2 regions of the Pseudomonas sp. IAC-BECa141 genome follow, and region 2 is predicted to be linked to the other one. Evidence: predicted binding sites of a transcription regulator. Region 2 holds the regulator's gene; the other holds the start of a gene.
The links. The regulator FliA, encoded in region 2, starts transcription of late flagellar genes. The targets are predictions, from matches to a motif close to CTAAAGTTTNNNNNNNNNNNGCCGNTAA.
Positions count from the first base shown of each region.

Region 1: I5961_RS22465 (flagellar protein MotY) is a predicted target of FliA. The motif match lies at 1,968-1,995, and genes of this name have one in related genera.

Region 1 is NZ_CP065410.1:4,914,029-4,917,254, forward strand. Features, by position in the region: gene I5961_RS22460 (argininosuccinate synthase) at 1-863, opposite strand, end outside; gene I5961_RS22465 (flagellar protein MotY) at 993-1,901, opposite strand; gene pyrC (dihydroorotase) at 2,062-3,108, shown strand; gene rnt (ribonuclease T) at 3,105-3,226, shown strand, end outside.
Region 2 is NZ_CP065410.1:1,749,165-1,757,116, forward strand. Features, by position in the region: gene fleN (flagellar synthesis regulator FleN) at 1-708, shown strand, start outside; gene fliA (RNA polymerase sigma factor FliA) at 705-1,445, shown strand; gene I5961_RS07920 (chemotaxis response regulator CheY) at 1,613-1,984, shown strand; gene I5961_RS07925 (protein phosphatase CheZ) at 2,003-2,791, shown strand; gene I5961_RS07930 (chemotaxis protein CheA) at 2,831-5,110, shown strand; gene I5961_RS07935 (protein-glutamate methylesterase/protein-glutamine glutaminase) at 5,160-6,296, shown strand; gene I5961_RS07940 (flagellar motor protein) at 6,296-7,036, shown strand; gene motD (flagellar motor protein MotD) at 7,049-7,939, shown strand.

The DNA of each region.
Region 1 (3,226 bases), 3.1 Mb from region 2:
TGAGCGCGCAGCATGATGGTGCCGCCCGGGGTTTCGTAGCAGCCACGGGACTTCATGCCGACATAACGGTTCTCGACGATGTCCAGACGGCCGATGCCGTGTTCGCCACCGATTTTGTTCAGCGTCGCCAGCACGGTGGCCGGGGTCATTTCAACGCCGTCCAGCGCGACGATGTCGCCGTTGCGGTAGGTCAGTTCCAGATACTGAGGGGTGTCGGGAGCCTTCTCCGGGGAGACGGTCCAGCGCCACATGTCTTCTTCGTGCTCGGTCCAGGTGTCTTCCAGCACGCCGCCTTCATAGGAGATGTGCAACAGGTTGGCATCCATCGAGTACGGGGACTTCTTCTTGCCGTGACGCTCGATCGGGATCGCGTGCTTCTCGGCGTAGTCCATCAGTTTCTCGCGGGACAGCAGGTCCCACTCGCGCCATGGAGCGATCACTTTCACGCCTGGCTTGAGCGCGTAGGCACCCAGTTCGAAACGTACCTGGTCGTTGCCCTTGCCGGTGGCGCCGTGGGAAATGGCGTCAGCGCCGGTTTCGTTGGCGATTTCGATCAGACGCTTGGCGATCAGCGGACGCGCGATGGAAGTACCCAGCAGGTACTCGCCTTCGTAAACAGTGTTGGCGCGGAACATCGGGAACACGAAGTCACGCACGAATTCTTCGCGCAGGTCGTCGATGTAGATTTCTTTGACGCCCATGGCCTGCGCCTTGGCGCGGGCCGGCTCGACTTCTTCGCCCTGACCCAGGTCAGCGGTGAAGGTCACGACTTCACAGTTATAAGTATCCTGCAGCCACTTGAGGATCACCGAAGTGTCCAGGCCGCCGGAATACGCCAGAACGACCTTGTTTACGTCCGCCATGCCATCACTCCACGGGGTTCTACGGAAAGCCGAGGAGTCTACCGCTCAAACGCGATAATTTACAGAGGCGCGACAGCTTAAGACGACAAAGCGACAGAATCTGTCGAGAGGGCGACGATGACCGACAGGTCAGGAAGTCGCCGCCGTGTTGGCAGGCGTGCTGGCTTGAGGTGCTGGGGCGGTAACCGGTGCCACCCGGGCCAACTTCACGCTGACCCGGCGATTTTTCGCCCGGTTGGCGGCGTTGGTGTTCGGGACCAGCGGGTATTGTTCGCCGTGGAAACGCACGGTGATCTGCGATTCGGCGATGCCGTTGGCCTTGAAGAAATCGACCACCGCCAGCGCACGACGGCGCGACAACTCACGATTGGTCAGGCGATTGCCACTGTTGTCGGAATAGCCGTCGAGCTCAATGTGATTGACCGTCGGATCGGCCTTCATGAATTCGAGCATCACTTGCAGTTTGGCTTTCGCGGCGGCGTCCAGATCGGTGCCTTCGCCCGGAAAACCGACCTGCGAGTTTTTGACCTGATCGAAATTCTGCGGGAGCAATTTCGCCACGCAGGTCTGGTAGTCGTTGAACGCCTTGCTGAACTTGACCGGCAGCAGCCGCACTTCGGAGACCCGTCCATCACCGGAGGCACGTCGCACCACCGGGCTACGACCTTCCAGCAAACCGCTGATCAGCCCGCCAGCCTGCGATTGCGAACTGTTGAACAGCACGTTGCCGGTGCCGATCCTGACACTGCCCAGGTTGATGTCATTGCGTCCCGGCTGCCAGGGCGCGGCCGCCGCCAGCAAGGTTGCCGAACCACCGCCCAGCATCGCGTTGTAGGCATTCAGACGGAAGATCGCCTGCTCGCCGGCCTTGCGCACGAACTGCCCCGAGCCGAAGTCGGTGATCGGCTGCGTCAGGCGGCACTCGAACTTGTCGCCTTCGACCGTCCACTCAATGTTCTCCAGACGTGTCTGGTAGGTCAGTGCCATCGCGGGAAGGCTGGCAAACACACTGAGCAAGGCTAAATATCGCTGGCGCACGGGAGGCTCCATTGGCTTCTACAACAAAAAAGACCGAGACATACATCTTTACGGCATACCTTTGGGATATCGGACGCTCGTCGCAAAACTTGATAGCGAGTGCCTGCAAGAGTCTTTTCCGGTAGCATTCGCCTCAGTTTGACCCGCCTGGAATTCCCTCATGTCCGACCGCCTGACCCTGCTGCGTCCCGACGACTGGCACATTCATCTTCGCGATGGTGCCGTGTTGACCAATACCGTTGCGGATGTCGCGCGCACCTTTGGTCGCGCAATCATCATGCCCAACCTGGTACCTCCGGTGCGCAACGCCGCTGAAGCCGACGGCTATCGCCAGCGGATTCTCGCTGCCCGCCCGGCCGGCAGTCGTTTCGAGCCGCTGATGGTGCTGTACCTCACCGACCGCACCCAGCCCGAAGAAATCCGTGAGGCCAAGGCCGGCGGTTTCGTGCATGCCGCCAAGCTGTACCCGGCCGGCGCCACCACCAACTCCGATTCCGGGGTCACCAGCATCGACAAGATTTTCCCGGCGCTGGAAGCCATGGCCGAAGTCGGCATGCCGCTGTTGATCCACGGTGAAGTCACCCGTGGCGACGTCGACGTGTTCGACCGCGAAAAAATCTTCATCGATGAGCACATGCGCCGCGTGGTCGAGCGTTTCCCGACACTGAAAGTGGTGTTCGAACACATCACTACCGGCGATGCCGTGCAGTTCGTCAACGAGGCCTCGGCCAACGTCGGCGCGACCATCACCGCGCATCACCTGCTCTACAACCGCAACCACATGCTGGTAGGCGGGATCCGGCCGCACTTCTATTGCCTGCCGATCCTCAAGCGCAACACGCACCAGGAAGCCCTGCTCGACGCCGCCACCAGCGGCAGCGCAAAGTTCTTCCTGGGTACCGACTCGGCACCGCACGCCCAGCACGCCAAAGAAGCAGCCTGCGGCTGCGCCGGCTGCTACACCGCGTACGCCGCCATCGAGCTGTACGCCGAAGCCTTTGAACAGCGCAACGCGCTGGACAAGCTCGAAGCGTTCGCCAGCCTCAACGGCCCGCGCTTCTATGGCCTGCCAGCAAACACCGATCGCATCACCCTGGTTCGTGACGAATGGACCGCACCGACCAGCCTGCCTTTCGGCGAGCTGACCGTTATCCCGCTGCGCGCCGGTGAAAAACTGCGCTGGCGCCTGCTGGAGGAACACGCGTGAGTGAAGACCATTTCGACGACGAACTGGACGGTCAAGGTGGCGGCGGTTCGCGCCATCCAATGGCAGCACGCTTTCGCGGCTACCTGCCGGTTGTCGTCGACGTAGAAACCGGTGGCTT
Region 2 (7,952 bases):
CTGGACGCCGACCTGGGGCTGGCGAACGTCGACGTTCTGCTGGGCCTCACCCCCAAACGTACCCTGGCCGATGTGATCGAAGGCCGCTGCGAGCTGCGCGACGTGCTGTTGCAGGGCCCCGGCGGGATCCGCATCGTGCCGGCCGCTTCCGGCACCCAGAGCATGGTTCACTTGAGCCCGGCCCAGCATGCCGGCCTGATCCAGGCCTTCAGCGACATCGGCGACAACCTCGACGTGCTGGTGATCGACACCGCTGCAGGTATTGGTGACTCGGTAGTCAGTTTCGTTCGCGCAGCGCAGGAAGTGTTGCTGGTGGTCTGCGACGAGCCGACCTCGATCACCGACGCCTACGCGCTGATCAAGCTGCTGAACCGCGATTACGGCATGAACCGCTTCCGCGTCCTGGCCAACATGGCCCAGAGCCCGCAGGAAGGTCGCAATCTGTTCGCCAAGTTGACCAAGGTCACGGATCGCTTCCTCGACGTCGCCCTACAATACGTCGGCGCGGTGCCCTACGACGAAAGCGTGCGCAAAGCGGTGCAGAAGCAGCGTGCGGTCTATGAAGCCTTCCCGCGTTCCAAGTGCGCACTGGCGTTCAAGGCGATCGCACAGAAGGTCGACACCTGGCCGCTGCCCGCCAATCCGCGCGGCCACCTCGAATTTTTCGTCGAGCGCCTCGTGCAGCAAACGGCAGGACCTGTGCTATGACCGCCAGCGGTATGAACCTTTACAAAAAGTCGGCGCGTGATGCGCAGTACGAGCTGATCGAGCGTTACGCGCCGCTGGTCAAGCGCATCGCCTACCACTTGCTGGCGCGATTGCCGGCCAGTGTGCAGGTCGAAGACCTGATCCAGGCCGGGATGATCGGCCTGCTTGAAGTCTCGACCAAATACGACGCGAGCAAGGGCGCCAGTTTTGAAACGTACGCGGGCATCCGGATCCGCGGTGCGATGCTCGATGAAGTCCGTAAGGGGGACTGGGCACCGCGCTCGGTTCACCGCAATACGCGCATGGTCAGCGACGCGATTCGAGCAATTGAAGCTAAAACCGGCCGTGACGCTAAAGATCACGAAGTTGCGGCCGAACTCCAATTGAGTCTCGACGATTACTACGGGATTTTGAACGACACCCTGGGCAGCCGGCTGTTCAGTTTCGACGACCTGTTGCAGGACGGCGAACACGAAGGGCTGCACGAGGATGGCGCCAGTGCTCATCTGGAGCCGTCGCGCGATCTGGAGGACGAACGTTTCCAGGCCGCGCTGGCGGACGCGATTGCCAATTTGCCGGAGCGTGAGCGACTGGTGTTGGCGCTGTACTACGACGAAGAGCTGAACCTCAAGGAGATCGGTGAAGTCCTTGGCGTCAGTGAATCGCGGGTCAGCCAGTTACACAGCCAGTGCGCGGCCCGCTTGCGGGGGCGTTTGGGGGAGTGGCGAGCGCGCTGAAGGCAGTGTGGGGACACTGCGAACGAGGCTGGTGCGGTGGTGAACGGCACCGGTCTCGATCTGTTGTGCTCCAGACAGTCATCGAGTGTTTTGCCGGATTGATTGAAATGGCGCGTCCAGGTGCTGGGCGCGTTTAAGACTGCTTGGAGGTCGAATTGAACAAAGACATGAAAATCCTCATCGTTGATGACTTCTCAACGATGCGGCGGATCATCAAGAACCTGTTGCGTGATCTGGGGTTCACCAACACCGTTGAAGCCGACGATGGCACCACCGCCATTCCGGTGCTCAACAGCGGCAGCATCGACTTTCTGGTGACCGACTGGAACATGCCCGGCATGACCGGTATCGACCTGCTGCGCCACGTGCGCGCCGATGAAAAACTCAAGCACCTGCCGGTGCTGATGGTGACCGCTGAAGCCAAGCGCGAGCAGATCATCGAAGCGGCCCAGGCCGGCGTGAACGGCTATGTGGTCAAACCTTTCACGGCCCAGGCGTTGAAAGAAAAAATCGAGAAGATTTTCGAACGCATCGGCTGATGAACGCGCGGGGGAGCTATGGAGCATAAAGAATCTTCACAGGGCGACTTCGAGTCGACCCTGAAAAAACACGCGGTCGAACTGGTCGAAAGCCTTGAAAAGGGCAGGTTCGGCGACGCGGTGCAACTGATCCATGAGCTCAATCAGACCCGTGACCGTGGCCTGTACCAGGAAGTGGGCAAGCTCACGCGTGAACTGCACAGTGCGATCGTCAATTTCCAGATCGATCCGCACATGCCACAGGCTGAGGAAGTGTCGCAAATCACCGACGCTACCGAGCGCCTGGGCTACGTGGTCAAACTGACCGAAGCTGCCGCCAACCGCACCATGGATCTGGTGGAGAGCGCGACCCCTGTGGTCAATGGCCTGGCTGACGAAGCCCAGGCCTTGAGCGCCGACTGGGGCCGCTTCATGCGCCGTGAGGTCGGGGCTGAAGAGTTCCGTGAACTGGCGCGCCGGGTCGACGGTTTTCTGGCACGCAGCAGCGCGGACAACCGCGCGGTGTCGAGCAATCTGAACGACATTCTGCTCGCCCAGGATTACCAGGACCTCACCGGTCAAGTGATCAAGCGTGTGACCCAATTGGTCACCGAAGTCGAAAGCAACCTGCTCAAGCTCGTGCTCATGGCCAGCCAGGTGGACCGCTTTGCGGGCATCGAACATGACCGTGCGGCGATGCTTGCTGAAAAAGATCCACAAAAACATCTCTCGCAGGGTGAAGGTCCGCAGATTCATGCCGATAAACGAGAAGACGTTGTGTCCGGTCAGGACGATGTGGACGATTTGCTATCCAGCCTTGGATTTTGAGTTTTTTTGGGTTTTTAGACCTGTAGGAGCACCCCATTAATGAGCTTCGGCGCCGATGAAGAGATCCTTCAGGATTTCCTGGTTGAGGCCGGCGAGATTCTTGAGCAACTGTCCGAACAACTGGTCGAGCTGGAAAGCCGCCCGGATGACGCAGATCTGCTCAACGCAATTTTTCGCGGTTTCCACACTGTAAAAGGGGGCGCCGGCTTCCTTCAGCTCAACGAGCTGGTGGAGTGCTGTCACATCGCCGAAAACGTGTTCGACATCCTGCGCAAGGGTGAGCGACGCGTCGATGCAGAACTGATGGACGTGGTGCTCGAAGCGCTGGACGCGGTGAACAGCATGTTCGGCGAAGTCCGTGATCGCAGCCCGATCACCGCCGCCACCCCGGAACTGCTGGCCGCTCTGGCGCGCCTGGCCGAGCCGCAATCGGCGGATGAAGCCCCGGCTTCGCCCGTTGCCGAGATGATCGAAGAGCTGGTCGTTGAAAACGAAACCGGCGACTCCGGCGACATCACCGATAACGAATTTGAACAGTTGCTGGACTCGCTGAGCGCCGTCAAGGCTGAAGCCGAGGCCCCGGCGGCTGCCGCCGCGCCTGCTTCCGACGAGGCGGCCAGCGATGAAATCACCGACGCCGAGTTCGAGTCGCTGCTCGACCAGTTGCATGGCAAGGGCCAGTTCGCGGCCGACGCCGTGGCCCCGGCGGCCGCTGCCCCGGCGGCTCCGGCGGCGGGCGACAGCTCGGACATCACCGACGACGAATTCGAAGCCTTGCTCGATCAGTTGCACGGCAAGGGCAACTTTGCCGTCGATGCGCTGGAGTCGGCGATTGCTTCGGTTCCTGCGACGACTGCTCCGGCAGCGGCTGCGGCCGGTAGCGATCTGATCACCGACCACGAGTTCGAAGCGCTGCTCGACGATCTGCATGGCAAAGGCAAGTTCACTGATGTCGCCACCGGCGCCGTCGTGACCGCCGGCAATGCTGCAGCTGTTGCAGCGCCTGCTGCCAAGGCCCCGGCCGCTGCGGCAAAACCCGCCGCGAAAGCGCCTGAGCCGAAAGCCGAACCGGCGAAACCGGCTGCCGCTGCGGCACCGGCTCCGGCCCGTGCACCGGCGACTCCGCCACCGGAAAAACCGGCGAGCGAAGCCGAGACCACCGTTCGCGTTGACACCGCGCGTCTCGACGAAATCATGAACATGGTCGGTGAGCTGGTGCTGGTGCGTAACCGTCTGGTACGTCTGGGCCTGAACAGCGGCGACGAGTCGATGCAGAAGGCCGTGTCGAACCTGGACGTAGTCACCGCCGACTTGCAGACCGCCGTCATGAAGACCCGGATGCAGCCGATCAAGAAAGTCTTCGGCCGCTTCCCGCGTCTGGTTCGCGACCTGGCGCGTCAGCTCAAGAAAGAGATCAACCTGGAACTGGTGGGTGAAGAGACCGACCTCGACAAGAACCTCGTCGAGGCGCTGGCCGACCCGCTGGTCCACTTGGTGCGCAACGCGGTCGACCACGGCATCGAGTCGCCGGAAGAACGCGAAGCCTCGGGCAAGGCCCGTGGCGGCAAGGTGATCCTGGCTGCCGAGCAGGAAGGCGACCACATCCTGCTGTCGATCTCCGACGACGGCAAAGGCATGGACCCGAACGTCCTGCGTGCCATCGCCGTGAAACGCGGTGTGATGGACAAGGATGCCGCCGATCGCCTGAGCGACACCGAGTGCTACAACCTGATTTTCGCCCCGGGTTTCTCGACCAAGACCGAGATCTCCGATGTGTCCGGCCGTGGTGTCGGCATGGACGTGGTGAAGACCAAGATTTCCCAGCTCAACGGCTCGATCAACATCTACTCGACCAAGGGCCAGGGCTCGAAGATCGTCATCAAGGTGCCGCTGACGCTGGCGATCATGCCGACCCTGATGGTGATGCTCGGCAACCAGGCGTTCGCGTTCCCGCTGGTGAACGTCAACGAAATCTTCCACCTCGACCTGTCGACCACCAACGTGGTGGACGGCCAGGAAGTGGTGATCGTGCGGGACAAGGCGCTGCCGTTGTTCTACCTCAAGCGCTGGCTGGTCAGCTCCGCCGCTCACGAAGAGCAGCGCGAAGGCCATGTGGTGATCCTTTCGGTGGGCACCCAGCGGATCGGCTTCGTCGTCGATCAACTGGTCGGCCAGGAAGAAGTGGTCATCAAGCCATTGGGCAAGATGCTGCAGGGAACCCCGGGCATGTCCGGCGCCACCATCACCGGTGACGGCCGCATTGCACTGATTCTCGATGTTCCGAGCATGCTCAAGCGTTACGCCGCACGGCGTATTTGAATCCGGGGCGGCGGGGCGACAACGTCCCGCCGCACCTAATGGAGTGTTTATGGCAGTCAAAGTCCTGGTGGTGGACGATTCGGGTTTTTTCCGCCGCCGCGTCTCGGAAATTCTTTCAGCGGATCCGAGCATCCAGGTTGTCGGCACGGCAACCAACGGTAAAGAGGCGATCGATCAGGCCCAGGCCCTCAAGCCGGATGTGATCACCATGGACTACGAGATGCCGATGATGGATGGCATCACGGCCGTGCGGCACATCATGCAGCGCTGCCCGACGCCGGTGTTGATGTTCTCCTCGCTGACCCACGAAGGCGCCCGGGTCACCCTGGATGCGCTGGATGCCGGCGCGGTGGATTTCCTGCCGAAGAATTTCGAAGACATCTCCCGCAATCCGGAGAAGGTCAAGCAACTGCTGTGCGAGAAGGTACACAGCATCTCGCGCAGCAACCGTCGTTTCAGTGCCTACAGTGCGCCGGCGCCTGCCGCTGCACCTGCACCTGCGCCGACTCCTGCGCCGGCGACTTCGAGTTTTGGCAGCCACAGTGCTCCGGCCCGTCCGGCACCTGCGCCTGCACCGACTCGCGCGCCAGCGGCCAGCGCTTCGTCGCCAGCCCCGAAACGCAAAAACTACAAGCTCGTCGCCATTGGTACATCGACTGGCGGCCCGGTAGCGCTGCAACGGGTTCTGACCCAGTTGCCGGCCAGTTTCCCGGCACCGATCGTGCTGATCCAGCACATGCCGGCAGCCTTCACCAAGGCTTTCGCTGAACGTCTGGACAAGCTGTGCCGCATCAGCGTCAAGGAAGCCGAGGATGGCGACATCCTGCGTCCGGGCCTGGCGCTGCTGGCACCGGGTGGCAAGCAGATGATGATCGACGGCCGTGGCGCGGTGAAAATCCTGCCGGGCGACGAGCGTCTGAACTACAAGCCGTGCGTGGACATCACCTTCGGCTCTGCGGCCAAATCCTACAGCGACAAAGTTCTGGCGGTCGTACTGACCGGCATGGGCGCCGACGGCCGTGAAGGTGCACGCCTGCTCAAGCAGGGCGGCAGCACGATCTGGGCGCAGGACGAAGCCAGTTGCGTGATCTACGGCATGCCGATGGCCATCGTCAAAGCTGACCTCGCCGACGCGGTGTACAGCCTGGACGATATCGGCAAGCACCTGGTCGAGGCATGCGTCTGATGGATGTTCTAAGCCTTATCGGGATCATCATGGCGTTCGTCGCCATCATCGGCGGCAACTACCTTGAAGGTGGTCACCTCGGCGCGCTGGCCAACGGCCCGGCGGCGCTGATCGTGCTCGGTGGCACCATCGGTGCCGCGCTGCTGCAATCGCCGATGAGCGCGTTCAAGCGCGCCATGCAGATTCTGGCCTGGATCTTTTTCCCGCCGCGTGTGGATCTGGCGGGCGGCATCGACCGCGTCGTCAACTGGAGCCTCACCGCCCGCAAGGAAGGTCTGCTGGGCCTGGAAGGCGTGGCGGATGCCGAGCCCGACGCTTACTCGCGCAAAGGTCTGCAACTGCTGGTCGACGGCGCCGAGCCGGAAGCGATCCGCAGCATCCTCGAAGTGGATTTCTACACTCAGGAAGCCCGCGATGTCGAAGCGGCCAAAGTGTTTGAAAGCATGGGTGGCTACGCGCCGACCATCGGCATCATCGGTGCGGTGATGGGCCTGATCCACGTGATGGGCAACCTGGCCGATCCGTCGCAGCTGGGCAACGGGATTGCGGTCGCGTTCGTCGCTACCATCTACGGTGTGGCCAGTGCCAACCTGGTATTGCTGCCGGTTGCCGCCAAGCTCAAGTCAATCGCGTTGCGACAGTCGCGTTATCGCGAAATGTTGTTGGAAGGGATCCTGTCGATCGCTGAAGGTGAAAACCCACGCTCCATCGAGTTGAAGCTTCAGGGCTTCATGGATTAAGGGACTAACCTCATGGCACGTCGTCGCCAGCATGAAGAGCACGTAAACCATGAACGTTGGCTGGTTTCCTACGCCGACTTCATCACCTTGCTCTTTGCCTTTTTCGTGGTGATGTACTCCATCTCGTCGATCAACGAAGGCAAGTACAAGATCATCTCCGAAGCGCTGATCGGGGTCTTCACCGACTCCGACCGCGCGCTCAAGCCGATTCCGATCGGTGAAGAACGACCGAAGACCGTGACCCCGGCCAAGCCGCTGGTCAAGGACGCCGAACAGGTCGACGCCGGCATCGCCGGGGCCAGCGATCCGCTCAAAAGCATCGCCGATGACATCAGCGCCGCATTCGGCGACCTGATCGCAAGCAACCAGATGACCGTGCGCGGCAACGAGCTGTGGGTCGAGATCGAACTCAACTCCAGCCTGTTGTTCGGCAGCGGTGATGCGATGCCGAGCGACATCGCGTTCAACATCATCGACAAGGTCGCGGCGATCCTCAAACCGTTCGATAACCCGATCCACGTCGAAGGCTTCACCGACGATCAACCGATCCGCACCGCGCAGTACCCGACCAACTGGGAATTGTCCTCGGCGCGTTCGGCGAGCATCGTGCGCATGCTGGCGATGCAGGGCGTGAACCCTGGGCGTCTGGCCTCGGTGGGCTACGGCGAATTTCAGCCGGTTGCCAACAACGCCACGGCCGAAGGCCGGGCGAAGAACCGTCGCGTGGTGCTGGTGGTGTCGCGCAATCTCGATGTGCGCCGCAGCCTGACCGGCACCGGAACCGCCAATGCAACACCGGACGCCGCGTTGAAGCGTGCTGGCACACAAACTGCACCGACCCCGGTCAAGACGCCGGGACGCGAGAGTGCCGTCAATTCTCCGTCGCCCGCATTAATACGCTGAACCATGTCTCGGC